DNA from 2 places in the Fodinicola feengrottensis genome. Region 2 is predicted to be linked to the other one. Evidence: riboswitches for the same ligand, from Rfam matches in the RefSeq annotation. Region 2 holds a riboswitch; the other holds the start of a gene.
What was found. Region 2 has a riboswitch for cobalamin ahead of metE (5-methyltetrahydropteroyltriglutamate--homocysteine S-methyltransferase). Riboswitches for the same ligand answer to the same signal wherever they lie in the genome.
Positions count from the first base shown of each region.

Region 1: linked by a shared signal. The riboswitch ahead of ABD301_RS04910 (cobalamin biosynthesis protein) and the one ahead of metE (5-methyltetrahydropteroyltriglutamate--homocysteine S-methyltransferase) in region 2 are both predicted to bind cobalamin.

Region 1 covers NZ_BAAANY010000003.1:91,501-106,415, reverse strand. Annotated here, with positions in the region: gene ABD301_RS04965 (ROK family transcriptional regulator) at 1-288, opposite strand, end outside; gene ABD301_RS04960 (extracellular solute-binding protein) at 445-1,749, shown strand; gene ABD301_RS04955 (carbohydrate ABC transporter permease) at 1,769-2,701, shown strand; gene ABD301_RS04950 (carbohydrate ABC transporter permease) at 2,746-3,555, shown strand; gene ABD301_RS04945 (carbohydrate kinase family protein) at 3,552-4,445, shown strand; gene ABD301_RS04940 (glycoside hydrolase family 2 protein) at 4,487-7,285, shown strand; gene ABD301_RS04935 (TetR/AcrR family transcriptional regulator C-terminal domain-containing protein) at 7,401-8,333, opposite strand; gene ABD301_RS04930 (DUF2306 domain-containing protein) at 8,597-9,295, shown strand; gene ABD301_RS04925 (substrate-binding domain-containing protein) at 9,313-10,308, opposite strand; gene ABD301_RS04920 (PadR family transcriptional regulator) at 10,443-11,138, shown strand; gene ABD301_RS04915 (MFS transporter) at 11,107-12,552, opposite strand; cobalamin riboswitch at 13,118-13,239, shown strand; gene ABD301_RS04910 (cobalamin biosynthesis protein) at 13,271-14,209, shown strand; gene ABD301_RS04905 (cobyric acid synthase) at 14,206-14,915, shown strand, end outside.
Region 2 covers NZ_BAAANY010000020.1:385,938-400,852, reverse strand. Annotated here, with positions in the region: gene ABD301_RS25970 (glycoside hydrolase family 2 protein) at 1-653, shown strand, start outside; gene ABD301_RS25965 (hypothetical protein) at 657-1,121, opposite strand; gene ABD301_RS25960 (PHP domain-containing protein) at 1,118-2,809, opposite strand; cobalamin riboswitch at 3,011-3,227, shown strand; partial or broken gene metE (5-methyltetrahydropteroyltriglutamate--homocysteine S-methyltransferase) at 3,345-5,617, shown strand; gene ABD301_RS25950 (S-adenosylmethionine:tRNA ribosyltransferase-isomerase) at 5,614-6,702, opposite strand; gene ABD301_RS25945 (SDR family NAD(P)-dependent oxidoreductase) at 6,699-7,394, opposite strand; gene ABD301_RS25940 (response regulator transcription factor) at 7,464-8,111, opposite strand; gene ABD301_RS25935 (GAF domain-containing sensor histidine kinase) at 8,101-9,237, opposite strand; gene ABD301_RS25930 (class I SAM-dependent methyltransferase) at 9,250-9,828, opposite strand; gene ABD301_RS25925 (LLM class F420-dependent oxidoreductase) at 9,901-10,761, opposite strand; gene ABD301_RS25920 (methyltransferase domain-containing protein) at 11,008-12,015, shown strand; gene ABD301_RS25915 (glycoside hydrolase family 20 zincin-like fold domain-containing protein) at 12,115-14,673, shown strand; gene ABD301_RS25910 (ROK family transcriptional regulator) at 14,691-14,915, opposite strand, start outside.

The DNA of each region.
Region 1 (14,915 bases), on a different contig from region 2:
GTCGACGCCGACCACGAACCCGGCCGCGTCGTCCACGGCGTACGACACCGGAGACCGGCCCGGCTTGCCGGCGCGTACGCCCATCGGCCGGACCAGCCGCGCCTGCATCAGCCGGCGCACCGCCTCGGACACCGTGGGTTTGGACAGGCCGGTGTGCTCGGCGATCTCCGGCCGGGTGATCGGCCCGTCCCGGAAGATCGCCTCCAGCACCGCCTGATCGCTCAGCTCGCGGAGCAGATTGAGCTGCGATCGGCCGGGCGTGCCGGGCTGCTGGTCTGGTTGAGACATGCCGTGTTACCCCCTTTCGACAGGAAGGTTACCGATCAAATTGGCACTGCGCACCCCCTTGACCATACGTACTGTGCGCTAATACAGTCCTCATTTATTCGGAGCCTTAACGAATGGGGCCGACCCGCACCGGGCCGGCCAGGCGTGGAGGACGGCATGGCAGCGCGGCCCGAGAACTTGTTTGACGCGACCCGGCTCAGCCGGCGCGGGTTTCTGACCGCCGCGGTCGGCGTTGGTGCCGGGGCCGCGCTCGCGGCCTGCGGTGGCGGCGGCTCGGGCAGCGGCACGACGACGATCCGGGCGCTGCACCAGCAGCAGGCCGGTTACAGCGCGTCCGACATCCAGGGCATGACCACCGCGTTCATGAAGGCGAACCCGACCATCAAGGTGGAGAACACCCTGGTCGCGTACGAGGCGCTGCACGACAAGATCGTCGCGGCCGCGCCGGCCGGCACGTACGACGTGGTGCTGATGGACTGCATCTGGCCGGCCGAGTTCGCCAAAAAGCACGTGGTCGCGGACATCAGCGACAAAGTGAAGGCGCTGTCCGGGCTGAGCGGGATTTTCCCTGGAGCCATTCAAACGGCTCAGTACGAGGGCAAGTATTACGGCATGCCGTGGCTGCTGGACACCAAATACCTGTTCTACAACACCGAAATGCTGCAGAAGGCCGGCATCAAGCCGGAGCAGCTGGCCACCTGGGACGGCGTCAAGTCCGCCGCGCAGGCATTGAAGGCCAAGAACATCGTCAAATACCCGCTCATCGGCAGTTGGGCGCAGGCTGAGGCGGTCGTCTGTGACTACGCCGCTCTGGTTGGCGCCTTTGGCGGCAGTTTCCTCGATGCCGCTGGAAAACCTGCCTTCACGTCCGGCGGGGGGCTGCAGGCACTGCAGTTCATGCGTGACCTGATTTCCAGTGGCCTGGCCAATCCGGCCTCCGCCGAGTCGATCGAGGACGACGTCGTCAAGACGTTCTCGCAGGGCAATGCGGCGATCGCCCTCAACTGGACTTTCATGTACGGGCAGGCAAACGATCCGAAGGCGAGCAAGGTCGCCGGCAAGGTCGGCATGCTGCGCACGCCGGCCGGTCCCGGCGGCAAGGCGCCTGGCGTCAACGGCGCGTCCGCGCTCGCGATCACTTCCGGCAGTCAGCATCAGGACGCCGCCTGGGAGTACGTGAAATACCTGACCAGCCAGAGCGTGCAGGATAAGTTCGCGACCAGCTCGCTGCCGATTTGGAAAGCTTCGTACGACGAGCCCGCGGTGCAGAAGGCCGGCACGCCGGCGGTCGTCTCGGTCGCCAAAACCCAGCTGCAGGACATGATTCTTCGGCCGCAGGTGCCGAACTACAACGCGGCCTCGCAGCAGTTGCAGGTCGACATCCAGAAGGCGCTGCTGGGCCACCAGGACCCGGCCGCCGCCCTGACCGAAGCCGCCCATGCCTTCACGGCTTCGAACTGAACCGCCGGTGGGCGGCGCGGTGGCTGCGCCTGCGCCGTCCGCCGGTACCCAGAAACGTTCCTGGCTGGTTCGTACGAGAGAGCCACGGTTCGCCGCGGCCCTGCTGATTCCCAGTGTCATCGTCGTTTTCGGCATCGTGCTCTACCCGATCCTGCGGACCCTTTACACCTCGTTCTTCACTGTGGACACCCCTTTTCCGGGCACTTATCCGTTTGTCGGACTGGAAAACTACGGCAAGATCATCACCGATCCGGCGGTCTGGGCGGCGATCGGCCGGACCGCCTATTTCACGTTGCTGTCCACCGCGCTGGAAATCGGCCTGGGCATCGGGTTGGCGTTGCTGCTGAACGCCAAACTGCGATTGCGGTGGCTTTTCCGGGCCATCGTGGTGTTGCCGTGGGCACTGCCGACGGTCGTCAACGCGCAGATGTGGCGGTTCATTCTCAACTCGCAGTACGGCGCGCTCAACGCCCTTTTGACGCAGCTGCACATCATCGGCTCGTACCAGTCCTGGCTGGGCAGCCCCTTCCTGGCGCTGAACATGGTCACCATGGCGGACGTCTGGAAGAACACGTCCCTGGTGGCCTTCTTTTTGCTGGCTGGCCTGCAGACAATTTCCAGCGACCTGCACGAGGCGGCCGTCGTCGACGGCGCGTCACCGTGGCAGCGGTTCTGGCGGATCACTATGCCACTGCTCAAATCGTCGATCCTGGTCGTGCTGGTGTTGCGTACGATCGAGGCCTTCAAGGTCTTCGACATCATCTACATCATGACCCGCGGTGGTCCGGCCAACGGCACCCAGAGCATCGCCTATTTCACATACGTACGAGCCTTCTCCGACGAGAACTTCGGCTATGGCTCGGCGCTGGCTTACCTGATCGTGATCGTCATCCTTGTCCTGGCGGCGTTCTACATCCGCGCCCTACGCAGCTCGGCGGCCAACGAGATATGAGTGTCTTAACGCCCTCGCGGCGATATAGTGTTTTTGTCCACGTGATGGCGATCGCCGTCTGCGTGGTCATTCTGGCGCCCTTTGGCTGGCTGTTGATCGCCAGCATCGCCAACGACAACGACCTGCTCGCGGTCCCGCTGCACTGGATTCCGCAGCACCCGACCTTCGATCGCTACGTGCAGATTTTCACCGCACAGGGAGACAACGTCTTCGCGGGCTTTCGGTCGTCGTTCTTCAACAGTCTGATCGTGGCCACCTCGACCGTGCTGATTTCCACCACGGTCGGGGTTTTCGGCGCGTACGCCTTCGCCCGGCTGCGATTTCGCGGCCGGCGCGCGGTGCTGATGTTCTTCCTCTCCACGTACATGGTGCCGCCGATCGCCCTGGTGATCCCGATGTATCTGGTGATGGTGCAGCTGCACCTGCTGGACACCGTCTTTGGACTGATCGTCGTCTACAGCTCCTTCGCCACCCCGTTTGTCCTTTGGATCATGGGAAACTACTTCCAGTCGATCCCGTTCGAGCTGGAGGAGGCGGCCCGGATCGACGGTTGCAGCCGGATGGGTGCGCTGTTCCGGGTCATCCTGCCGCTGGCCCGGCCGGGCTTGCTGGCGATGATGCTCTTCGCCTTCCTGATCGCGTGGGACGAGTTCCTCTACGCGCTGATCTTCACCTCAACGGCGGCGTCCAAGACCATCCCAGTGGCGATTTCCGAATTCACCGGGCGATACACCACAAACTTCGGCCTGCAGGCGGCCGGTGGCGTGCTCGCGGCGCTGCCGCCGGTGATCATCGCGGCGATTTTCCAGAGGCAGATCGTCGGCGGACTGTCCGGCGGGGCGGTGAAGGGATGACCGTCAGCGTTATCGGCGCGGTTCAGCTGGATGTGATCACCGCCCCGGTGGGGGAGTTACCGGCGCCGGGGGCCGCCCAGTTCGTTGACACGATGGCGATGCGGGTCGGCGGCGCCGGCGCGAATGCCGCCCTCGCGATGGTCGAGCTCGGGCTGGACACCCGACTTTTCGGCTGTGTGGGGGAAGATTTCGTCGGTCGTTGGCTGTTGGAGGAGATCGGCGGGCTGGCCGCCGATACGGTGGTGGTGCCCGGCCAGTCCACCGGCGTCACGATCGCCTGCGAGAAGCCCGGCCGGGATCGTTCTTTCCTGACTTTGCTCGGAGTCTGCGCGACCTACGACTTCTCGATGATCCCGGCGGACGCGCTGACATCGTCAAGCGTGCTCGTGTGCGACTACTTCTGTGCGCCCGCCCTGCGTGGTGAACCTACCCGGAAGCTGTTGGAAGGAGCCAAAGCCGGCGGGGCGCAGACGTTTTTCGACACCGCCTGGGATCCGGACGGATTCGGCCCGCAGGCCCGCGCCGAGGTGCATGAGCTGCTGCCACTGGTCGACGTATTTGTCCCCAATGAGAGTGAAGCGTGCGCGCTGGTCGACGACCGCGACCCGTATAGTGCCGCTCGTACGCTGCAGGAAATCTCCGGCGGGTGGGTGGTCGTCAAACTCGGCGCCGACGGCTGCCACGCGGCCGGACCGGACGGTGTCACCTTTGCCGAAGCAGCACCGAAAGTGGTGGTCGCCGACACCACGGGGGCCGGCGACACTTTCAATGCTGGATTGGTGGGAGCCCTCGCGCATGGCGAGTCACTCCCGGCCGCAATGCGCGCGGCCACCAGGTTCGCCTCGACGGTAGTGTCCCGCCCGTCCGGCGAGCGTTATGTCTCCCGCTAAACCCAGTCGTTACTTGAGTTGACAGTTATCAAGGAGGAGCAATGTCAGCACGTAGGCCCCGCTTGGTGGCCGTACTGGCAAGCGTCTTACTCGCCGCGGGCATGCTGCCCGCCACCGCGTGGGCCGGCCCGGCCGACACCCTGCACGGCACGGCTCAGGGCACGACCGACCTGACCAAGGGCTGGGCGGTGCAAACCTCCGCGGTGGCCACCGCGACCGGTGACAAGATCTCCGACCCGGGCTACTCCACCGCTGGCTGGCTGCCGATTTCGCGGCCGGAGACCGAGATGGCCGCGTTGCTGGAGAACGGCCGCTATCCGAATGTCTTCTATTCCAACAATCTCGCCTCGGTGCCAACCGCGCAGTTCACCGTCAACTGGTGGTATAGGAACCAGCTGACCGTGCACCCGCGGCCGGGCCAGCACACGTATCTCATCATGAACGGCATCTCCGGCCGGGCGAACTTGTGGCTCAACGGCACCAAACTCGCCGACGAGGCGCAACTTCAGGGCGCGTACTCGCGGATAGAGTACGACATCACGTCGTACGTCCATGATGGCGCGAACGCGATCGCGCTGGACATCTACAAAAACGACGCGAACAAGTATCTGACGTCCAACACGGTGGACTGGAACCCGAAGGCACCGGACGGCCAGACCGGTCTGCAGTTCGCACCGCAGTTGGCGCAGGACGGCGCTATTTCGCTGCGAGACACGCATGTCCTGCAGAACAATGCCAAAGACCTCAGTACGTCCGACCTGACGGTCAAGGCGGATCTGCGGAACAACACCACGACAGACCAGTCGGCGACTTTCGCCGGCTGCATTTCTCGTGGTGCGACACGGATTCCGTTCAGCAAGACCGTCACGGTGCCGGCCGGCAAAACAGTCACGGTGTCGGTGAGCCGGCAGGATGCCCCCGGCCTGCACGTGGTGCATCCGGCGATCTGGTGGCCAGCGCAAATGGGCGACCAGCCGCTTTATCACTTGTCCGCCACCGCGGTCGTTCAGGGCCAGCGCTCGGACGCCTACACCGATGACTTCGGCATCCGTACGGTCACGTCGTACCTGACCAAAGTGGTGCCCGGAAAGACCCTGCTGCCGTCCGGCTCGCGGCAGTTCGTCATCAACGGCGTGCCGCTGGTGATCCGTGGCGGCGGTTGGTCGCCAGACATGTTTCTGCGCTACTCCTCGAAAAACATCGCCGACCAGCTCGCGTACATCCGCAACCTTGGGCTGAACACCCTGCGGTTCGAGGGAAACTTCCCGCCGGACGACATGTTCCAGCAGATGGACCGCGCCGGCATCCTGGCGCTGACTGGCTGGCAGTGCTGCAATCGTTGGGAGGATCTTTCCAAGACCTGGGACGCGAACATGAAGGCCAACGCGGCCAACCAAGCGTCGAACGTGGCCGCGGAACTGCGGGACCACCCCAGCGTTTTCACGTTCTACCAGGGCAGCGACAACGAGCCGGACCCGGCGAAGGAGTCGATCTACCTGACCGCCTTCACCGCCGCCGACTGGCAGACCCCGCAGGTTTCCTCGGCGGAGTACAAATCCTCCGCGCAGCTGGGAAGCTCCGGTTCCAAGGAAGGCCCGTACAACTACGTGCCGCCGAACTACTGGTGGGCCACCGGCTCCAAAACCGCGCCGACCAACGACGACACCTTCACCAACGCGGGCAGCGCCTACGGCCTCGACACTGAGACCAGCGCCGGAAACACCATCCCCACCACCAGTTCCCTCAACCGCTTCCTGCCCACCGCGGACCAGAACAAGATCTGGGACCTCAGCTCGACCGCCGGCAGCGGGAGCGGACCGGACATCTATCACGTCTATACGTACAACAACTACACAAAGGCCGGCCGGCTCGGCCAGTACAACACCCCGCTCTACAACCGGTACGGTCCATGGACCGACCTCGCCTCGTACCAGAAAGAAGCGCAGGTCGGCGAGTACGAGGTCACTCGGGCCCAGTTCGAGGCATATCTCGGACATTCCAAGGATGCCGCGAACCCGAGCACCGGGGTCATTTACTGGATGATGAACAAGGCGTGGCCGTCCCTGCAGTGGAGCATCTATGGCGACGACTTCGACCAGTCCGGCGTCTATTTCGGAGCCAAGAAGTCTGGTGAGCCGGTGCACATCATGTATTCGTACGACGACGGCTCGATTCAGGTCGCCAACCTGACGAACGTCAAGCAGCCCGGTTTGAAGGCCACCGCGAAGTTCATCGACCTCAACGGGAAAATCGCCGGCACCAGCCAGGCGTCGGTTCCGTCGCTTTCCAGCCAGGACGTCAAAACCGTGCTGTCGACGAAGGCGCCGGCCGGGATTTCCAAGACGTACTTCCTGGAGCTCACCCTCTCCCGCGGTGCGAGCGTCGTCAGCCGAAACGTCTACTGGCTGTCCACCAAGGCGGACAGCATCGACTGGAACAAGACGCTGGGCGAAGGTTTCGGGGCCACGTACAACGCGAACGGCTATGCGGACCTGACCGGGCTGCAGAGCCTCGGAAAGGCCACCGTGCAGGCGACCTCGCACACGACCGTTCGCGATGGCCACGCGGTGACCACCGTGACCGTCCGCAACGTGAGTGGCCAGAAAACTCCGGCTTTCTTCACCCGGGCCGATGTTCTGCGTGGCACCCTCGGCGGCCAGCCGCTTTCCGGTGACAACCAGGTGCTCCCGATTCAGTGGAGCGACAACGACATCACCCTCTGGCCCGGCCAGAGCCAGACTCTGACGGCCACTTATCGGCTGTCGGACCTGAAGGGCGCGAGCCCAGTGGTGAGCCTGTCCGGTTGGAACGTGGCGAGCCAGACGGTGTCCGCTCGGTAGCAATCGCTCGTACGGTCGCCCGCGTCGCAGATTACTCTGCGGCGCGGCCGATCTTTTGTTGTGGTTTGGCGAGCGGGAACCGTTGTGATAGAGCAGGCAATCCGGCCGTCGAACGTCACCTTCGCGGTGGGGGGTGTTGCCGGGCTCGGTCGATGAAGGCGGCGAACCCATCCAAGTGGCGCTGCAGGCCGAATTCGAAGAGGGCGGCGAGGTCCGCGCTCTCGCCGCGACCGATGCGCATTTTGCTGAGAGTGGGGAAGTTTCCGTTGGAGATGACCTCCCGGGCGAGGGAGTCGTACGCGGCCCAGCGTTTTTCGCTGGTGATGCCGGAGTTCTGTTCGATTTCAAGCTCCATCCCGCGGCCTAGGGCGACGCCGCCGACGAAGCCGTTCAGGCTTCCTACCGCGCGGAGCATTTCCAGGTGGGTCAGACCGAGGTTGTCCAGTCCGGCGAGTTGCCATTCGACCTGGGCCATGGCACTGGGCAGCACCGGTGGCCTCGCCAGGGAGGTCATGGCCGGCGCGGCCACCCAGGGGTGGCGTCCGTACGTACGCCAGTGCAGGCGGGCGACGGTTTCCAGGCGGGCTCGCCAGCCGGCTGGGGCTGGGTCGGGGAGCGACTCGACAGCGAAGACCGCTTCGGCCATCAGCCGGACGAGCTCCTCTTTGCTGGGAACGTAGTGATAAAGGGTCATCGCCCCGACATCCATCGCGGCCGCGACGCGGCGCATGGACAGGGCGGCGAGGCCCTCGGCGTCGGCCATCGTGATGGCGGCGGTGACGATCGTGTCCTTGCTGAGTGCGGTCGGGTCCGCCTTTCGGGGCTTTTTCGCATGCAAAGCGCGGACAACCGTGCCGATACCCGGTCGAGCCTCCACCAGATCCTGCTGCCGGAGGGTGGTGAGCACCTTGGTGGCGGTGGCCATCGCGACCTGCCAGTCGCGGGCGATCTGCCGGGTCGACGGCACTCGTTCGCCGGGAGCCAGCGCGCCGGATTCGATCCGGCCGCGGATCTCGTCGGCGATCAGTTGATAGCGCGGATCGGGCATCGCCACCGTCTTCCCTCCTAGTGCACTAGTGCACCTGAGGTGAAACTTAGCAGATCTCTACGGTCGTGCGCCTCTATGTCTGGTGACCATCCCTCCTGCGCCGGTGCGCTAGTGCACTAGCTCGGAGGTGGGGGCCACTATGATGCTTTAGTCGGTACAGTAGAGTAATACTTTCGTCTCTGGGAGGTGTGGCCGTCAATTGGTACGCTGTACGAACACTTCGCCGTACGGCGTATGAGTGACATACGAGGGAAGGACCAGTCATGGCAACATCCACCGGACAGGCAGTGGCCGCCGAGACCGCGCGGCGGCCCGCAACGCCTTGGTGGCGTCGGCCGTGGGTGGTGCCGTTGATGTTGATCGCGCTGCTCTTCTTGGCGTTTTCCTTGCCGCCGTACACAACACTCAATCCCCAGCTGTCCAGAGTGCCGTCGTCCTTCCCGCTGCACTACCCGTTCCTGGTGGCCCACATCGGGTTCGCGTCGGTCGCGATGCTGACCGCCTGCCTGCAAATCTGGCCGTGGTTTCGCCAGCGGTATCCGATCGTGCACCGCAGAATTGGTCGCGTGTACGTCTTCGCCGGGGTGCTGCCGGCCGGGGTGTGCGGTCTGATCATCGGCGCGGCGAGCCCGTACGGGCCGCCGGCGGCGGCCAGTGACGTGATGCTTGCGGTGCTGTGGCTGACATTTACCGCGGTGGGGTTCCGGATGGCCCGCAAGCGCCGGTTCGCCGACCACCGACGGTGGATGATTCGCAGTTTCGCGCTGACTTTCTCGATTATCACGAACCGGATCTGGGGCATCATCTTCGCGATCGCCTTGCCATCGCCCTCACCAGCCGAGATCGCTCCGCTGGGAGCCTGGCTGGGCTGGACGACAATGTTGTTGCTGGCCGAATGGTGGCTGGTCGAGCGCGGTGTCGGCAAGCGCCGGGCCCGTCGTGCGGCGGCCGCCGCGTCCTGAGGCATCCCGGCCGCGGATCAGATTCGGTACGCCTGCAGAGACTCCGGTGCGAACAGCTCGGCCGGCTCGAAGAGGCGACCGGCCAGTCCCTGCTCGTACGAATAGCGCAGGAAGGTGCGCAGCGTCGTGTCGTTCGCTTTCAGTCCGTACGGCCAAAAATCCCGGCCCATCACCGACTGGGTCTGCTCGACCGCGGCATACAGCCAGGGCAGCATATAGCGGTTTGCCGCGGTCTCGCCAAGTTTTTGCTGGACGTTGTGCTTGGCGTCGACGAAAGCCTGGAAGAGCGAGCGGGCCAGCCAGCGATGACTCTGGTAGAGATCACGCCGAAGCACGATCACATGCATGATCGGGAAGATGCCGGTCCGGGTGAAGTATTCCTCCTCGGCTGCTCGCGGGTCCGCGAGCAGCCGGCGGATCGAGATGTCACCGTCCAACATGGACTGTGGGGTTCGCGGGCTGTAGATCGCGTCAAGTTCCCCGCTCAGCAACAGATCGGTGAGCGTTTGGTCCGCCGGCACCGGTTCCACGTCGACGCCGGCTGGCAAACTCAGCTGGATTTTCTCCACCCGGCCACTCTGCTGCAGGCCTCCGGTGCGATAGCGCACCGACTCGACCGGCACCTGGTGGAACTCGGCCAGGATGCCGCGAATCCACACCGCGGCGGTGACCTGGTATTCCGGGATGCCAACGGTTTTGCCGGCCAGCTCCGACAGCTCACGTAACGGGCTCTGCGCTCGTACGTAGATGCCGTTGTGCCGGAAGGCACGGGACGGGAAAATCGGGATGGCCACAAACGGAGAATCGTTGCCGGACAACGACAGCACGTAGGACGAGAGTGACATCTCGGCCGCGTCGAACTCCTGGTAGCGGGCCATCCGGAAGAAGGTTTCCTCGACCGGCAGGGCCAGATAGGTCAGGTCGACGCCCTCCGGCCGGATCCGGCCGTCGGCCAGCGCCTGAGTACGGTCGTAGTCCCAGCACGCAATCGTGATCGGCACCCGTACGCTCATGCTGCCTCCCGTTCCTGCCGGCCCGCCGCGGCGTGCTGGTCTGTCGATCCTGCGACAACTCCGATATATACGTATCGGCCGTAGTATGTGCAGCAGCATCCGCGCCGTGCGGACGACGAAGGGAGGTGCGTGCCGTGTCGCTTCGGCACGCCTTGCTTGCCCTGCTGGAAGCCGAGCCGATGAGCGGCTACAGCCTGGCCAAGTTCTTCGACCAGTCGGTGGCTTACGTCTGGCACGCACCGCATTCGCAGATCTATCCGGAGCTGCGGCGAATGGAGCAGGCCGGGATGATCACCGGGCGCTCCGAGGCGCGCGGCACTTTCGCCACCAAGCGGATCTATTCGTTGACCGATGACGGCCGCGCGGAGTTGGCGCGGTGGGTCGAGGAACTCTCTCCGCTGCCGCGCGAAAGAGACGCCGCCTACCTGAAGAGCAGCTATTTTGAATACGGTGACTATGCCAGCGCGCGCAAGCATTTCGAGGCTCACCGGGCTCATCACGAAGAGCAGCGGCGGCGCTGGGAGGCGCACGTCAAGCAGCTGGAGAACCGGGACACCGACCTGCTCCGGATTCGGCTCGCGCAGGCGCCGGAACACCTGCGAAAGCAAGTCGTGGCTTACAAAGTGCACGTCTACCACGGGCTGATCGAGCGGGCCAAACAGGAAGTCCGCTGGGCGCTCGCGGGCCTTCGGATGGTGGACGAGCTGGAAGCCGAGACGGTCGCGGCGCGACCCGCACCGGCTGGTACGCCCCGCAAAGCGGTGGAGCGGACGAAATCGGCGGGCCCGCCGACCCGGGTCAGCCGGCGGCATGAGCCGCCGCGCCGCTGATCCTGGACCTGACGGCCAGTGAGCCGCCGATGGCGAGCGCGAGCAGGCTGGCGCCGCAGCAAACCCAGAAGCTGACCAGAAAACCGGTCTCGGTGGGAGCGCCGCCGGCGCCGCCGAAGGCGCTCAGCAGCAGGCCGACGATGTCGCTGCCGAAGGAGTTTCCCACCGCGTACGCGACAATGGAGATCCCCAGCGCGACCCCGGACTCGGACGCCGGCACCGCGCCGACAATGAGGATCTGGGTGGTGGCGAGCGCGATCGCGGTGCCCATCGAATAAACGCCCTGTGCGGTCAAAACGGCGATCGGGGCGCCGGCGAGCACCGCGAAGGCCACAAATGACAGGGCATTGAGGCCGACGCCCACACACGCGGACACCGCCATGCTGCCGCGCCTGGTCAGCCGCTGGAGCAACATTATCCCCACGATGGCGCCGATTGTCTGCGGGACCGCGAACCACGCGGTCTGCAGGATCGTGAATCCGTAGCCGAAACCGGCCACCGCCGGCTGGGTCTGCGCCAGCCTGGTGACCGCGGAGAGCGAGCCGTAGACACCGAAGGCGATGAGGAATGTCATGAGATACGGCACTCTCACGTGCGGCTTCAGAATGTCGCTCAGCCGGATCAGCGGATTCTTCGCCCGCCCGGCCGAAACCAGCCAGAGCAGCAACAACACGACCCCGGCCACCAGCAATGCGACCACTCGCGGCGATCCCCAGCCCCAGGTGGGTCCTTTGCTGAGGCCGAGCAGAATGCCGACCAGCGAGAGCGCCAGCAGTACCGCGCCGGTCAGGTCCAGCCGGCCGGCCGCCCGATGCCGGGAATCTCGTACGAGCCAACCGGTCGCAGCCATCCCGATGACGACCGTGATAATTCCGATGACGAAAAAGGACCGCCAGGCGGTGGGGTGAATGCCGACCAGCGCGCCCAACAGGATGCCGCCGCCGATCCCGACCCCGTTGCCGGCGTGGATCGCGCCGATCGTGAGCTGCGCGCGCTTTTTCGGCATGGTGTCGCTGGCAATCGCCTCCGGGAGCGCCAGCATCGGGAACTGCGCTCCCATTAACACCCTGCCGAGGATCAGCAGCGGGAAGCTGGTCGCGAAACAGTCGATCAGGCAGCCGGCGAGCACCAGCGCGAGAGACACCATAATCATTGGTTTCTTGCCGTAAAGATCGGCGAGCCGGCTGATCACCGCCAGCGCCACCGCGCCGGCCAACAGCGACGAGGTCACCAGCCAGGAGGTATCGGCGACACCGAGGTGCAGTTGTTTGCCAATGGTGGGTAACAACGGCACTATTCCGACTTGCAGGAGTTGCAGCGTGAAGCCGAGATAGGTGAGGGTGACCACCGCCGCGCGACCGTTCACCGCCGTGCCCCGGGTGTCGCCAGCCGGATCGACCGCTGCTTCCGTCATCTGTCTTGCCCTTCCGGAGCCGATCTGTGCCACCAGATATCCGTACGGCATGACCCAAACACAGCAAGGCTGGCACTGTGTGGGGTTTACCGGAAGTTTAACCCGCCCTGCTCCGGGAAGCGGTTGTTTATGTCAGCACATACGTATATCTTGGTATCTGCGCCGGACCGGGCCCCCGACCGGCCCGGCGCACTTTCGTTCCCCTGTCGGGAACTTCCCTGTTCAGTAGGCACTCTCTGTCGCTGGCCTGCGCGTTGACCGCCGACGCGCGCGGGACGATCAGCTGGGACGCGACTTGGTCGCGTCCTTCTTTGTGCCCGAGGGCAGCGAAATCTCGCCCGCGTGACGAGACATTGTCGCTGGTGGCGTGGATGTCGCCCGGGACGCGGCGAATATCGGGATGTCGGCGTTGGAACGTGCTTTCGGGTCCGTACGAGGGAGCGGCCGAAGCGGTTGGGTGGGATCTGGATCCATCTCCGCAAGGTGCCCCAAAAATGGAACAGGACCCATCGGGCGTGGCGGTGGTCATAGGCGGCCGCCTTGACAGTGCCGAAACGGCTGTGGTTGCCTGCGAAGGTTCGTCGATGACCAGGGAGGAAGCCGGTGCGACTCCGGCGCGGTCCCGCCACTGTCAGCCGGGTGCGAGCCCGGTGAGCCAGGAACTCCGGTCGTCGATCCCTTCGTCCTGGGGCGCGGACACCCCGAGGAAGGTTTCGCGATGGCCGCGTCCCGGTGGACGCTCCCGGTCGGCCTGCTCGCGGGGACCCTGTTGGACCTGGCCCTCGCCGATCCCCGGCGCGGCCATCCGGTAGCCGCGTTTGGGCAGGTCGCGGCCGCACTGGAGCGGCGAGTGTGGGCGGACAGCCGGCGCAGCGGAGCCGTCTACGGTGGGGCCTTGGTGAGCGCTGCGGGGCTCACTGGCGTCGTCCTCGCGCGTACGGCCCGCACACCGCTGCCGGCGATCGCGATGACCGCGGCCGGCACCTGGGCAGTGTTGGGTGGCACGTCGTTGGCGCGTGAGGGCGCCCGGATGCGGGCCCTGCTGGCCGCCGACGACCTGGCTGGTGCGCGTACGCGCCTTAGCCACCTCTGCGGTCGGGACGCGGCCGGTCTCGGGGTGGCCGAGCTCAGTCGGGCGACGGTCGAGTCGATCGCGGAGAACACCTCCGACGCGGTGGTGGCGCCGCTGTTCTGGGGTGCGGTGGCGGGGGTGCCGGGGCTGCTGGCTTATCGAGCGATTAACACGCTGGACGCGATGATTGGTCACCATAACGAGCGATATGAGCGTTTCGGTTGGGCCGTTGCGAAACTCGACGATCTGGTGAACTGGGTGCCGGCCCGGTTGACCGGGTTTTTGGCCGCTGCCCTCGCGGGTTCCGTTGACGGCAGCCCGCGTGCCGCGGTGACCGCGATGATCCGGGACGGCGGCCGGCACCCGAGCCCAAACGCGGGCCAGTGCGAAGCGGCTTTCGCGGGTGCCTTGGGCGTCCGGCTCGGGGGCGTGAACCGGTACGGCGACCGGGTGGAAATTCGTGGTGTGCTGGGAGATGGGCGCGAACCGACGGTCCAGGACATTGGCCGGGCAGTGCGGCTGTCCCGTCTGGTGGGAGTCGCCGCTGCCATTCTTTTCGCGATGGCCCGCAAGGTCGCGACGTGAGTGGCGCTCTGCTGGTCGCCGGGACCACCTCAGACGCGGGCAAGAGCATCGTCACGGCCGGACTGTGTCGATGGTTGGCCCGCCAGGGCGTGAAAGTCGCGCCTTTCAAAGCCCAGAACATGTCGCTGAATTCCATGGTCACCCGCGATGGCGCCGAAATCGGCCGGGCGCAGGCCGCGCAGGCGGCGGCCGCCCGGATCGAACCGGAAGCGGTGATGAACCCGGTTCTGCTCAAACCCGGCAGCGATCGGCATAGTCAGGTGATCCTGCTCGGCCATCCGATCGCCGAGGTCAGCGCGCTTTCGTACCGGCAGCTAAAAACCCGCCTCCGGGAAGCGGCGCTGGAGTCGCTTAGCGACCTGCGTTCGCGTTACGACGTGGTGATCTGTGAAGGCGCCGGCTCGCCCGCCGAGATCAACCTGCGGGACACCGACATCGCGAACATGGGCTTGGCGCGCGCCGCGGGGCTGCCTGTCCTGGTGGTGGGAGATATCGACCGGGGTGGCGTTTTCGCTGCCATGTTTGGCACTCTGGCGCTGCTGGAGCCGGCGGACCAGGCGTTGCTGGCTGGTTTCGTGGTCAACAAGTTCCGCGGTGACGCTCGGCTGCTCGGACCGGGTCTGGACTCGCTGCGCCGGTTGACTGGGCGGCCGGTGCTCGGTGTGCTGCCGTGGGTACCCGGCCTTTGGCTGGACGCCGAGGATTC
Region 2 (14,915 bases):
TCGTATGGCAGCTGAATGACTGTTGGCCGGTCACCTCGTGGGCGGTGGTCGACGGCGACGGCGGCCGCAAACCCGCTTGGTACGCCCTGAAACACGCGTACGCCGATCGGCTGGTCACTGTGCAGGCGAGGGATGGCGGCCTTGCGGTGGTCATCGTCAACGACACCGCCCAAGCATGGGAAGACACTGTCTCGGTTCGCCGGATGTCCTTTGAGGGCAAGGTTCTGGCCGAGCAGGACCTCACGCTTTCCGTCGGCGAAAGGAAAACCGCATTGCTGGCAGTGTCGGACCGGCTGTCCGAACCGGCCGACCCGAGCGGGGAACTCCTGGTAGTGGAGTCCAGCGCGGGCCGGGCCTGCTGGTTTTTCCGGCCGGACAAGGATCTTTCGCTGCCGGTCGACCGGTACGACGTGAGCAGCTCGACGATGGCCGGCGGCTACCGGGTCTCGGTGACCGCACGGTCGCTGCTGCGCGATGTGGCCGTGTTGGCTGACCGGGTCGCTGTCGACGCCGAGGTCGACGACATGCTGGTCACGTTGCTGCCGGGCGAAACTGTCATGTTCGAGGTGCGTACGGCCGTGGACCTGGATCCGGCCCTGCTGACCGGCCCAACCGTCGTACGCACCGCGAACCAGCTGGTTTCGGGCGGATAGACGTCAGTCGTGGTCGGCGCAGCAGGGAGTGGGATTCGGCACTTCGAAGGGCGCGATGTGGCCGTCTGGCGCTGGAGTTGCCACCAGGGTCAGCACGCCGTCGATCCACTGTGGACGGACGAAGGCGCGGGTGTCCAGCATGGTCTGCGTGGTGGCCGCGGCACCGCCGATGACCGTCACCTTCTCGATGGCGCTCTTGGCCAGCAGGTCCGCGACCGTCATGGTGCCGGTCAGCAGCTCGACGCCCGGGTAGATGACCGCTCGGCCGGTGCCATGGTCCGCGACCGAGGTGCCACCCGATGGCAGCTCGGTTTTTACCGGTGCGGCAATGGTAATGGCGACCCGCGGCCGGTCATCGCGGACGAGCTGCGTACAAGCGACCATGCCGGGCACCGGCGGCAGGCTCGCCAGCCACTGCTCGGCATCGCGGACGCTCCGATGGCCAAGATCCCAGCGGAGCACGGTCATCGGCTCGGCACCACCCAGATCGGGTTGGTGTAGAACCACAGGTCGTTCCACGGATCCGCGGCGCCGACCACGTCCATCGCCGGTCCGGCCGGGTCGACCGTCGCGCCGTGATAGCCCGGCGCCGTCCGGTTGCCGTCGGTGCCCCGAAGCCGCAGATAGAAACCCTGGTCGAGCCGGCCCAGGTCGTACGTGAAGGTGGCCTGTCCGGTGGATTTGCCGATCTGGAAAGATTTCGCGACCGCGGTGTGTGGGGCGCTGAGGGTGTCCCGGTCCGAGACCGGGCCGGTGATGGCGCCGCGGACCACGTCCACCCGGGCGAGTTTCGGGACGAACTGGGCCCAGTTCGGGCCGTTCGCGAGATCGATGGTGACCTCGAGCTGAACCTGGCTTCCCTTCCTGGCCACCAAAGTGTCGCCGAGGGTCACCCAGTTGCCACCGGCCCGCACCCGTACGTCCAGGCCGCTGATCAGGCCGCCGTGATCCACCCAGACCCGGCCGGCGCGCAGGCCCGCCATCACCGCCGCGTACGAGAACTCGGTCGAACCGACGTGCGTCTTGCTGTAGTAGCCGGGCCAGAAGTCGGTGTTGGTGCTGCCCACTTTGCCGCTGTAGACCGGATCGTTGTAATAGCCGTTGGTCTCGAAGTTGCTGCCGGGGCCGCGATCGGTGCTGTCGTTGTAGATCCAGTGCGAGTCGGAGTTCGCGGTGATCCACCACGGTTTGCCTTCGGACAGCATGCTGTCCCAGAAGCCGCCGACCGTGGCGGTAAGCCAGTCGAAACCGCCCCAGGTGCGGTAGCTCTCCAACGGATAGCCGGCAAAGGAGTCGGCCGACGGCGAGTTGTCGTAGCCGCCGCGGCCACTGCCGGGGCCGAGCGGCTTGGCAATGCCGGCGGCTTGGTGGCCCGGCGCGCCTTCGAATCCCACCGCGATCCGGGGTTGCGCGTCCCGCCAGCCGCGGATCTCGTGCGGCGAGTCGATGCCCTTGCGGGCCGGGTGGTTCGCGAGGAACAGGGCGTCCTGGACGTGCCGCTTTTTGACGGCGGAGGCAAGAAAGTTGACGCCAGAGATGGCCAGTGCCTCGTTCGCTGGTGTCGAGGGACCGGCGTTTTTCACCGTACCGTCGAAGGAGTTCTCAAACTCCTTGAGCACCGACACCTCGTTGCGGCCGGGGTGGACGAACACCGTGCCGTGCTCGGCGGCCGGGATGTTCCATTCAAAACCTTGGAAAACCAGGGTGTCCTTGATTTTGGCGCGAGCCGAGACAATGTCCGGGTTGACCTTCTCGACGCCGATCTTCGCGTGCTGGACGCTGCCGTGGTCGGTGATCACCATCCAGTCCAGGCCGTAGGCGTTCGCGTGCCGCACATGATCGATGACCCGGTAGACGGCGTCTGGGCTGTACTGCGTGTGAATGTGGTGGTCGCCGGCCAGCCAGTGCAGGCCGCCGCGCTGGGACGAGCCGGACCACGAGCGACCCGCGGTCGCCGCGGCCGCCGCCGGAAGGCCGAAGGCGCCGGCAGCGGTGGCCGCCGCGCCGGCGCTGAGCAGGCCCGCACTGCGCAGGAATCCGCGCCGGGAGACCTCGTCTGGCGACAGTTCGTCGTCCGGGATCTCGGTGTCCAGCACCGCGGGAAGATCCGCTGGGTGATCGTGGTGATGATGGTCGTGCGGGTGGCCGTGCCCCATCTGGTGCTCCGTTCCGGACCTCGGGTGTCCGGACCAATCTCGGGGAGCGGGGTAAACGGCGGTCAGACGGCCGAACAAGTCTGGGGAAACATGCGTACACGCGAATGATTTTGATGTTGCTTTACCAGCGCTTTTGCTGATCTTTCGGGCGGCGGACCGTTGTGAGGCGGCGCACAACACGGCTGGCCGCCCGCATCGGATACGCTCGGTAGCGCTGATGGTTCGACCGGTCCGTGAGGGCCGGCCGAGGCAACAGGGAACCCGGTGCGAATCCGGGACTGCCCGCGCAGCGGTGAGTGGGAACGAAAGCTGTCATCAAGCACTGGGTTCCGGCCTGGGAAGCGACAGTCGGTAGGTCCGCCGGGTTTCTCGGCGGGTGCCCGCGAGTCCGAAGACCTGCCGTCGGTACGCGTGCCAACCGGCGCGCGTGGGTCCGCGACCGCGTGGGATGGTCGGCAGGGCGTACGCCGGAATGTGGCGTGCTCGTTGCTGTCTTCGCTGTGGTGGGCCTCGGCATGCTCGCGAGGAGAGAGCTATGGCAGACACGACCCCGATCGGGGCCACCGTTCTCGGATATCCGCGGATCGGACCGCACCGGGAACTCAAGAAGGCGCTGGAAAATTACTGGAGCGGTCAGGCCGGCGAGGCGGATTTGCGGGCGGTGGCGGCACAACTGCGCCAGCAGACCTGGACCCAGTTGCAGGAAGCCGGCTTGGATTCGGTTCCGGGCAACACCTTCTCTTTCTACGATCAGGTGCTCGACACCGCAGTCATGGTTGACGCGGTGCCGTCGCGGTTCCGCGATCTCGGGCTTTCGCCGCTGGACACGTATTTCGCGATGGCCCGTGGCACGGACGGCGTGCCGCCGCTGGAAATGACCAAGTGGTTCGACACGAACTACCACTATCTGGTCCCGGAACTGGCGCCCGACACTCGCTTCCAGTTGGTGGCCAACCAGCCGCTCGCGGACTATCAGGAGGCGCTCGGCCACGGTGTCACCACCAGACCCGTGCTCGTCGGACCGGTGACTTTTCTGTTGCTCGCGAAGGCATCCGCGCAGGCACCGGCCGGTTTCGCGGCGCTGTCGCTGCTGGATGACCTGCTTGACGTTTACTTGAGAGTGCTCGCCGAGTTGGCGGACGCGGGCGTGCAATGGGTGCAGTTGGACGAGCCGGCGCTGGTCGGCGACCGCACGCCAGCGGAGCTGGACGCGGTCCGTCGCGCGTACGAGCGACTGGGTGCCGAGTCGAATCGGCCGAAGCTGTTCGTGCCCACCTATTTCGGCCGGCTCGGCGAGGCACTGCCAGTGCTGGCCAGCACGCCTGTCGAGGCGATCGGGATCGACCTGGTCACGCACCCGCAGGCGCTGACCGAGGCGGCCGCGCACTACCGGCTCCGCACCAAAGTCCTGGTCGCCGGGCTGGTCGACGGCCGCAACGTCTGGCGGACGGACCTGCGTCTCGCGTTGACCACCGCTGCCCGCCTGCTGGGTTCGGTGGGCTCGCTCGCGGTGGCGACCTCGTGCCCGCTGCTCCACGTCCCGTACGACCTGGACGCCGAAACCAACCTCGAGCCGGACGTACGGCGGCGGCTTTGCTTTGCCCGTCAGAAAGTTGATGAGGTGGTGGTGCTGAGCCGGGCGCTGCGGGACGGCACCGAGGCGGTGGCCGCCGAGTTGGCCGCCGGCGACGAGGTGGTGCCGGTGCTGCGCGATGATCGCGTACGCGCCCGGATTCAGGTCCTGCGGCCCGAAGATCGGGTCCGGTCCGATTACCACCAGCGGGCGGCGGCGCAGCAGGACCGGCTCGGCCTACCGCGCCTGGCCACCACCACGATCGGCTCTTTTCCGCAGACCGCGGACATCCGGCGGGCGCGGGCCGGTTTGCGGACCGCAGAACTGGACGCTGGCCAGTACGAAACCGCTATGCGGGCCGAAATCGAGCGGGTTATCCGCCTGCAGGAGGAAATCGGCCTCGACGTACTCGTCCATGGCGAGCCCGAGCGCAACGACATGGTGCAGTATTTCGCCGAGAACCTGGACGGTTTCGCGGCCACCGACTACGGCTGGGTGCAGTCGTACGGATCCCGCTGTGTCCGCCCGCCGATCCTGCATGGTGACGTGTCCAGGCCCGCGCCGATCACGGTCGGCTGGAGCCAGTACGCGCAGTCGCTGACTTCGCGACCGGTGAAAGCGATGCTGACCGGCCCGGTGACGATTCTCGCGTGGTCGTTCGTACGAGCCGACCAGCCGTTGGCCGACACCGCGGCCCAGGTCGCGCTCGCTTTGCGGGACGAGGTCGCTGACCTGGAGCGGGCCGGTCTGCGGATCATTCAGGTCGACGAGCCGGCACTTCGTGAGCTTTTGCCGCCGCGCAAGGAAGAACACGAGTCCTATTTGGACTGGGCGGTGATGTCGTTCCGGCTCGCCACTTCGGGGGTGGCCGAGTCGACCCAGATCCACACGCACCTGTGCTATTCGGAGTTCGGTGACGTGATCACCGCGATCGATACGCTGGACGCGGACGTGACCACCATTGAGGCAGCCAGGTCGCGAATGGAGATTTTGGACGACCTGCACGCGATCGGGTTCCGTCGAGGCGTCGGGCCGGGCGTTTACGACATCCACTCGCCACGGGTCCCGGTGTGGAGGAAATGCGGGATTTGCTGGCTGCCGCTCTGAAGGCGGTGCCGGCAGACCGGCTCTGGGTGAATCCCGACTGTGGCTTGAAAACTCGCGGCTATGCCGAGGTCGAGCCGGCCCTGCGCGCCCTCGTACGCGCCGCCGCGACCGCCCGTTCCGTGGGTTAGTGCCAGAGCAGGTGCAGGTCGCCGAACTCGTGCCAGAGATAGCCGGCGGCGAGGGCTTCCTCGTACGACTGGGAAAGGAGTTCGGGTCCGGCGATGGCGGCCAACATCTGCAGGTGCGAAGCCGCCGGTTCGTGCCAGCCAGTCAAGATCCCGTCCACAGTGGACACTCCGGTGGCTGGCGTGACGACGTGGTCGGTCCAACCGTTGGCGGAGGTCAGCCGGCCGGTCCGTGCGGCCGATTCCAACGCTCGTACGACGGTGGTCCCGACCGCCAGCACGCGGTGGCCGGCGGCGTGCGCCTGCTCGATGGTGTCCACTGTGGAAGCTGAGACACTGAACCACTCCGGATAAGGAGGTTCGCCGGATTCCTGCGAGGAAACTCCGCAGTGCAGGACGAGAGTGGCGATTTGTGCGCCGATCGACCGCAGGTGCCGGAGCATCCGGGCGCTGATCGGGCGGCCGGCGGACGGCATTTCGGCGCTGCCCGGAGTGTCGCCATGTTCGGTCCGGTAGGCCGAAATCGGCCAGCGAGCGGACGCGTAGTCATAGCGGATCGGCTCGCCGTGTTGGTTCAGCCAGGCCAGCAACGGCAGGGGAGTACGAACAGTGGCCGCACGGAGGCGTTGCTGCCCGGTCGGATGCGGGCGACCCACCGCGACCTCGCCGCCGCCGCGCAGCCGTACGACCGTGCCGTCCCAGTCCACAGTGGACGGTCGGCTGCCGATCGGTAGCGGAGTGCGGATTTCCACTACCCACTCCGATTCCGGCTGGCCCAGCGCGGCGGACGGGTCGAGTCCAGCGGCCGGCAGCGGAGTCGACAGGTGCACTTCGACCCGCTCGCCGGCTTCGGTCACGCCGGCCGTCGCGGCCGGCAGGGTGTCCGATGTGTTGAGAACCAGGACATCGCCGGCGGACAGTTCACGATGCAGGTCACGGGCCCGTACGTGCCGCAGCGGCCGACCGGGTTCGGCGACCAGCATCCGCACGGCGTCCCGTCGCAGGCCGCGGTATTCGGCCGGGCTGGTCGCCAGCGGAATGTCCGATGTGGACAGATGGAGCGGACTCTCGGCGAAGACGGTGCTCATGACGACACCACTGTCGACAGCTCGCTGGCCGCGTAACGGCCGGATGGCAGCTCACCGCGCAAAAGTGGGTCGAGCCGGGCCGCTGCGGTGGCCGGGTCCAGCAGGTCGGCCGGGTCGGCGTCGGGGTCCGCGGCCGCGTGCATCGCGGTACTCATGTCGCCAGGATCGACCGCATAGACCCGAATCGCCGGTTCTTCCTCGGCCAGCACCCGGGCCAGTTGGTCGGCGGCGGCCTTGCTGGCGCCATAAAGTCCCCAGCCTGGGTAGCCGGTCACCGCCGCGTCGCTGCTGATCAGCACGATGGTGCCGGCCGCTGCCCGTACGTGCGGCAACAGAATCTGGATGAGCGCCAGGCTGGCGACGGTGTTGGTTTCCAACACACCGCGGAAAATTCCCAGATCCGCGGTCGCGAGTGTGGGCAACGGTGTCTCGCCGAGTGCTGACGCGTTGAGAACGAGCAGGTCCAGCTTGCCTTCGGTGGCCGCGGCGAGTTCGGCGCGGTGGCCGGGGTCGGTGATGTCGCCGGCAATCGCCACGGTGTCGGTGCGGTCGAGGAGGGTGGTGGTGGCGGCGTCGAGGTCGGCCGGCGTACGCGCGTCCAGCACCAGGCGGGTGCCGTGGCCGGCCAATCGGTCGGCGATCGCGTACCCGAGACCTTGGGACGCTCCGGTGATGAGGGCTGTTTGGCTCATAGGCCAAGACTTGCGCGCACGCGGGCCGGCGGCATCGGGCCACGGACCCGGCGACCCGAGACCTTTGTCCTAGGACCCGGGGCTTGGGTCGGGGAAGTGGCGGACCGCCCACAAAGCGGCCTGTGTACGGTCCGCCGCCCCGAGTTTTCCCAGGATGGCACTGACATGCGCCTTGACCGTCTTCTCGGACAGGGCCAGTTCGCGGGCGATCAGGCGGTTCGAGAGCCCGCGGGCGATCAGGCTGAGCACCTCACGCTCACGCGGGGTGAGGTGCTCGGGATCGGGTTCTGACACATTCCGCATGACGGCTGCGGCGACGCTGGGATGCAGCGGCGCCCCGCCGGCATGCACGGTTCGTACGGCGCCGGCCAGCTCGGTTGGGTTGACGTCCTTCAAAAGATAGCCGGCGGCGCCGGCTCGGACGGCTTCGATCACCGTGTCATCGCCGGCATAGCTGGTCAGCACCAGCACCTTGACGCCCGGATGGTCGGCGCTGATCCGGCGGACCGCCTCGACGCCGGACATGCCCGGCAACATCAGGTCCATCAGCACGACATCGGGTTTGGTTGTCCCCATCAGGGCCAGTGCCTGTTCGGCGGTGCTGGCCTCGCCAGCCACCTCGATCCCTTCCTGTACGTCGAAAAAGCTGCGCAACCCGGCTCTCACCATCTCGTGGTCGTCGCACAGCAGCACTCGTACGGGCGGGTCAGCAGTCACCGAGGACCTCCAGCGACACCGTCGTCCCGGTCCCCGGGCTGGACTCCACGTGCAGGTCCGCGCCAAGCGCGGCGGCCCGCTCGGCCATCGATGACAAGCCCATCCGGCGTGATTGCCTGGCCGTGATCGCCGGGTCGAATCCGTCGCCGTCATCCGCAACGGTGAGCCGCAGTTTTCCTTCTGTGTAAGTGAGAGTGACCGCGATGCGACCGGCGTTCGCATGTTTGAGGGCGTTCGACAACGCTTCGGTGGCGATCCGGCCGACCTCGTATTCGGTGGCCGCGGACCGGGTCTGCTGGGCGCCTCTGATGCGCAGGTCGATCGGTACGTCGTGGACGCGACCCAGCAGTTCGACCCGCCTGCGCAGCAGGGTCGCGAGGTCGTCCCGGCGGTCCTCGGCGAGGCGCAAGGTGTCCAGTAGTGAGCCGAGCTCCTCGGTCGCGGTGCCGGCCAGCGCCCGGATCCGGTCCACCTGCTCGACCAGCCGCGGGTCCGCGCCGGTCGCGAGGCTGGCCGCGGTTTCGGCTGACAGGGTCAGGCTGAACACCGTTTGTGTCACCGAATCGTGCAGGTCACGGGCCAGTCGGGCCCGCTCGGCGGCGATCGACAGCTCCCGCAGCCGGGACTGCCGTTGGGCGCTGACCACCGCCAACGCGGCATGCGCGGCCAACGCCTCCACCACTCGTACGTCCGCGGTGGAGAAGTCGTCCGCCTCGATCTTGTTGGCCAGGAACAGGGCGGCCACGATGTCGCCGCTCGCGATCACCGGGATGCCCAGGAACGAGGTCATCGCCGGATGGGCCCGGGGCCAGCCGCGAAACCGTGGATCGTCCCGCAACCGGTGCAGCCGCAGCGGTTTCGGATCGGTCAGCAGGCTGCCCAGAACGCCGTGCGTACGCGGGAGGTAGCCGATCGCGTCCCAGGTCCGGGCGTCCACGCCTTCCACCAGGAACAGCGCGAAACCGCCGTCGCCGTCCGGCACCCCGACCGCCGCGTACCGGGCGCCGGCCAGGTCCTTCGCCGCCTTCAGGACCGTGCGAAGCACCGATTCCGGCCGTCGCTCGCCCTGCAGCTCCAACGCCACGTCGAGCAGCCGCTGCAGCACCGCTGGTTCGGTCTCTCCCACGGTCCTATCTTGCTACGGTCCGGGCTTGCGGGCGTGGAAGGTGAGGATGACACCAGGGTCGACGGTCACGTCGATGTCCGTGAAGCCGGCGGCCCGGAGCCGGTCCGGGAAGCTGTCGGGCTCGACGACGACCATGATGTCGCCCTCGTGCAGAGCCCGGAAGCCTTCGCTGTCCTGCCCATCGGCGCCGGCGACAACGCCACCGGGGCGCAGAAGTCGGTACGCCTCAGCGAAAATCTGGTCCTGGAGCTCGACTGACGGTACGTGGTGCAGCATGGTGAAACAAACCACACCGGAATAGCTCGCCGACGCCAGCGGCACGTCCGCGCCGCTGGCGTTGATGATGGTGACCTGGTCGCCGAATTCCGCCCGCAACCCAGCGGCGAAGTCCGGGTCGATTTCAATGGCCGTCAGCCGCTCGCAGTGGCGTACCAAAACACGAGTGGTGGCACCAAAACCGGGACCGATCTCGACGATGTCGTTGCCGATGTCACGGCCGGTGGTGGTCAGCCATTCGTCCAGTCTCTCGCCGACCGCGTCGGCCCATTCCTGCGAACTGCAGAGTTCCTGATGGCGAAGGTTCATTGGCATGCGGCCAGCGTCGCAGCGTGCGCGTACTGACCGCAATGCCGTGCCCCGACAATAAATGTCGAGAATCCGCCACTACACCAGATCGTTGGCGGCGGGGACGATCTCCCGTCCGATGATCTTCAGTTTGTCCAGATCCAGATTCGTCGGGACCCGGCCGATCGCGGTCTGGATGCCGAGTCCGTGCAGCTTTTCCAGGTGCTCGATGGTCGCCTTCACGTCGCCGTCGAAGGTGTACATCGAGGTCTTCTCGATCGCGTCGAAGTCGGTGCCTTCGCGTTCGCAGTGCTCGCGCAGCACCTGCAGCTTGTGTGCCAGCTCCGGACCGGGGAACAGGTTGCACGCCTGCGCGTACTTCGCCACCAGCCGCAGCGTCTTCTTCTCGCCGCCGCCACCGATCATGATCGGCGGGTGTGGACGGCTCAGGGACTGCGGGGAGTTGAGCGTACGGCCGAGCTGGTAGTGCTTGCCGTCGTAGCCGGCCTCGGAGTCGGACCACATCTGCAGGCAGATCTGCAGGGTCTCCTCCAGCCGCTCGAACCGCTCGGACACCGGCGGGAAGGGCAGTCCGAGGCCGGTCGTCTCCTCCTCGTTCCAACCGGCCCCGATGCCCAGCCAGGCCCGGCCGCCGGACAGCACGTCAAGCGTGGTCACGGCCTTGGCCAGCAGCCCGGGCTCGCGGTAGACGGCAGCGGTGACCAGCGTTAGCAGCCGTACTCGAGAGGTGTGCGCGGCGAGGAAACCCAGTGCTGTGTACGCCTCCAGCATGTCGTTCTCGCTGGGGCCGACGACCGAGATCTGGAACAGGTGGTCCATCACCGTGATGGTGTCGATCCCGGCGTCCTCGGCGCGCCGGACCAGGTCGGCGAGGTCCGCGCCGAGTCGGGCCGGTCCGTTCGGGTACGTGAAATCGCAAATGTGCATACCAAGTTTCATGCCTGCCAGCCTACGGAGCTGAGCGGAGCTAACCAGGGAGCGTCGCTCCGGGGATAAATAGCCGGCGGGCCAGCAGGCTTCCTTGCTACAGTCCCGGGCATGTTCTTCACCTTCCCCCTCGGCTAGCGATCCGCCGGCCTGTCGTGGCGTCGCGGTAAGTTTGTGCACCGCTGAAAGCCCGCCGCCGGCGAAGCGGAGCGGCTGCCTGCCGTTCCGTGTCGCGACGCGGGAGGAACGTAACCGTTGGTGCGCCTTTTGGCGCGTACGGTCCGTGGCCTGGAATCGTTGGCCAGCGCGGAAATTCACCAAGAGGGCATCGGCCGGACGGAAAGCGTCCGGCACCGGGAGGTCGTTTTTCGGCCGAGCGGGACTGATCCGTTGTTGTTGCGGACAGTCGATGACGTGATGGTGCTGGCCGCCGAGGTGACCGGGATCGGGAAGTCCACAGTGGACCTTCGCCGGTTCTCGGCGATGGCGGTGGACGTCGCCGCGGTTTTGGCCGTACGCAAACGTTTTGGTGGTATAGACGTGACGTCCGATGTGGACGTTTCAGCCTCGGTTGTCGGGCTGCGGCGGTTCGGCCGGTACGACGTGGAGGACGCGGTCGGCGCTCGACTCGCGGACTTGTTGGGCTGTCGCTATCACTCTCGACGGGGTGGTCGGAGGCCGCCGGCGGGCAGCGTCACCTGGCGGGTGTCCCTGGAGGGCCAGGTTGCCCGGGTCGCGGTCCGGATCGCGGACCGTCCATTGCATCGCCGCTCGTACAAGATCGGCTCGGTGCCGGGCACCCTGCATCCGCCGGTGGCCGCCGCGATGGCGCGGTTGGCGGACATCCAGGAGCGGCACTTGGTGCTGGATCCGTGCTGTGGCGCTGGTACGACCCTGCTGGAGGCCACCGGGCGGCGGCTGGGTTTCGATCTTCAGCCGTCGGTCGTACGGGTAGCGGTCGGGAATGCTGGTGGTGCGGTCTCGCTGGGCGTCGCGGACGCGGCGGCTTTGCCGATCGCTGGCGGCAGCGTCGACCGGGTGTTGGTCAACCCGCCCTGGGGTGTCGCGGTCCCGGTCACGATCGGTCCGGAGCCGCTGTGGCGGGAGATCCGTCGAGTGCTGCGACCGGACGGCCGGGCGGTGGCGCTGCTGCCGGACCTCACAGCCGGCCCACGTACAGGATTCCTGCTGCGGCGGCAGATCGATCTTCGCCTGCACGGTCGGCTGGCGGTGCTGGCGGTCTTCGACGGCGGGACGGCTGTCTGACGAATTCGGCGTTGGCCGCTCTTGGCCGTTCCCCTGATTGACGATCCGGATTATCGTCACTCTCCATCGTAATAAGGCGCATCCATACAGGGGTCTGAGATGACAAAACGGGTAAGCCTGATCCGAATCCTGCTGGCCGTCGGGGTCGCCCTCGTGCTGGCCGCTGGCCTGTCTCCAGGTCTGCCTCCGGCGTCGGCCGCGGAGGCCCTGCCCGCGGTGCTGCCCGCGCTCCGGCAGTGGCAGGCCGGTGCCGGCGCCGGATACGCATGGACCGCTGCCGCGCGGGTGGTGGTCAACCCGGCCGACGCCGCCACGCTGACAGCGGCAGCGCGGACTTTCGCCGCGGATCTCGGCTTGGCTTTGAACGTACCGTCGCCGCCGGTGGTCACCGCGACTGTCGGTACGACCCAGCCTGGCGATATTTTCCTTGGCCTGGGATCAACTGACCAGCAACTGGGCAACGAGGGTTACGCTCTGACCGTCGGGCCGACGCTGCAGGTGAGTGCCCAGACCGTCGCCGGTGCGTTCTGGGGCAGCCGTACGATCCTGCAGCTTGTGCGGCAGTCGACGGCATTGCCGGCCGGTACGGTCCGGGACTGGCCGCAGTATGCGGTGCGGGCTGTCCTGGTGGACACCAATGCCAGGCATTTTCCGCTGGGCTGGTGGTTCAACGAAATTCGTGACTTGTCCTACCTGAAGCTGAACGAGCTCCAGTTCGGTGCCAACACCTCCGCGCTCAGCGCGGCGGAATCGCAGCAGATCGACGCCTTCGCCGCCACGTACAACGTAAAGCTGACGCCAGTGGTGAACATGCCGGGACACCTGAACCAGGGCGATGCCCCGCTGCCGGACCAAGACACGCTGCGCAACGACAGTGGAACCGAGCTGCCGGGGGCGTTGGACTTGGCGAGTCCGGACGCGGTGAACTGGGCGCGCGGCCTGATGTCGACGTACCTGGCGAGGTTCGGTGGATCGACCTGGCACACCGGCGGCGACGAATATCCGGAATATAACCAGCGACTGAACGACACTGGAAATCTCGGCTCGCTGACCCGAGCGGCGGTCAGCCAGTTCGGCGCCGGCGCCACCGCCGAGGATCTTTATCGCGCTTTCATGAACGGGAACGACGCGATTGCCCGCCAGCATGGAAAATCCATGCGAATGTGGGGCGACGACCTGTTTCCCAGCAGCAAAGTGCCGCTCAACAGTGACATCACCGTAACGGACTGGCTCGCCATGCCCGGCGGCCTTTCGCCGGCGGACTTGGCCGCCAACGGTAACCAGGTGATCAACGGCGACAACACTTTTCTCTATTACGACGAGGGCAGTACGAGTCTGCCCAACACATCTGGCCAGCGGATCTGGGAGCAGTTCGATCCCGGAGTCTTCAACGGAAACCGCACTTTGCCCGGTGGTCGTACGGACCCACACCTCGCCGGTGTTCTGCTCTGTGAGTGGGACGCTCAGGCCGAGGATCCGGGCAGGCTGGAGCGGGATCTGGCACCGCTGAACCGGGCACTGGCCCAGAAATCGTGGGGTACGACGCCACTTTTCGCTACCTGGAACCAGATGCAGCCGACCCTGAACCTGGTTGGCCAGGCACCTGGTTTTCTCGCGACGCCGGCGCCAGGTGATCCTGGAGCGGGTTCGGTGGCCGGGTCGCGGACGGAGGTCTTCGGCACCTCGCAGAACGCTTTTGTCATTCATCCGGACGGAAGTCTGACGCACAGCTGGTGGGCGCCCGGGATGTCGGCCACTGAGTCCGAGCAACTCGCGCCGGCCGGCTCGGCGGCCGGCCAACCGGTCGCGTACGTCACCGCCCACCAGCAGCATGTGATGGCCCGCGGCACCGACAACCACCTGCATCAGTGGTGGACCAACGGGGTGTCCGGCGGGTGGGACACCCAGGACTGGACAGTGGGAGCCGGCGGTCCGGGCTTGGACATCGTCGGCGACCCGGCCGGTTTCGCGTACGGCGAGGAGCAGCACGTCTTCGCGCGCGGCTCGGACGGGCACCTGCATCACTGGTACTACCTGGCCGTACCGGGCCAGCTGCGGGCCGACGACTGGGGTGGGCAGGTGACCGGCGGTGCTCCCGTCGCTTACGTGTGGGGAAGCGTCCAGACCGTCTTCGCTCGCGGCGCGGACGGTGCGTTGCACCGCTGGTGGTGGCAGCCGTCCGACCCGGTCTACGTTCACCAGGCCAGCTGGGGCGGGCAGCTCGCGACCGACGCGGCGCCCACCGGTTTCGACTTCGGCGAAGCCGAGCAGCACGTCTTTGCCCGCGATCAGAACGGAAACCTGCAGCACTGGTGGTACGACGAGGGGACCGGTCAGGTGACACAGCAGGACCTGACCAGCGCCACCGGCTTCAGTATCGCCGGCAACCCCGCCAGTTTTCCTTACGTCCAGCAGAAACACGTCTTCTTTCGGGACTCCGTCACGGGTCATCTCGACCACGTCTACCTCAACGGCACCGGTATCGCGCACGAGGACTGGACCACCCTTGCCAACGGTGGCCTCGCGGTCGGCGACCTCGCCGCCTTCAACTACCGGACCGCTGAGCAACATGCTTTCTCCCTCGACACCACCGGCCACTTTCAGCATTGGTGGTACCAACAAGTCGACGGCACTTTTCACCACGACACGTGGAACTAGGATGCGGACAAGCTCCGTTACTGGGGGCGGGTGAGCGCTGGGAGGGCGCTGTCGGGGTCACCCAGGAGCAGGTCGGCGAGGTGGTCAAGGGCGTACTGGACGGCGCCCTGATGGACCGCGTCGGGGCCGAGCGTGGACACCTCGACGCGTGGCACGGTGATGCAGCGCAGGTGGAGCTCGTCGAGCAGGATTGGTCGTACGAGATCCGCGTAGGGCGCGAGAGTGCCGGTAATCAGCAGCAT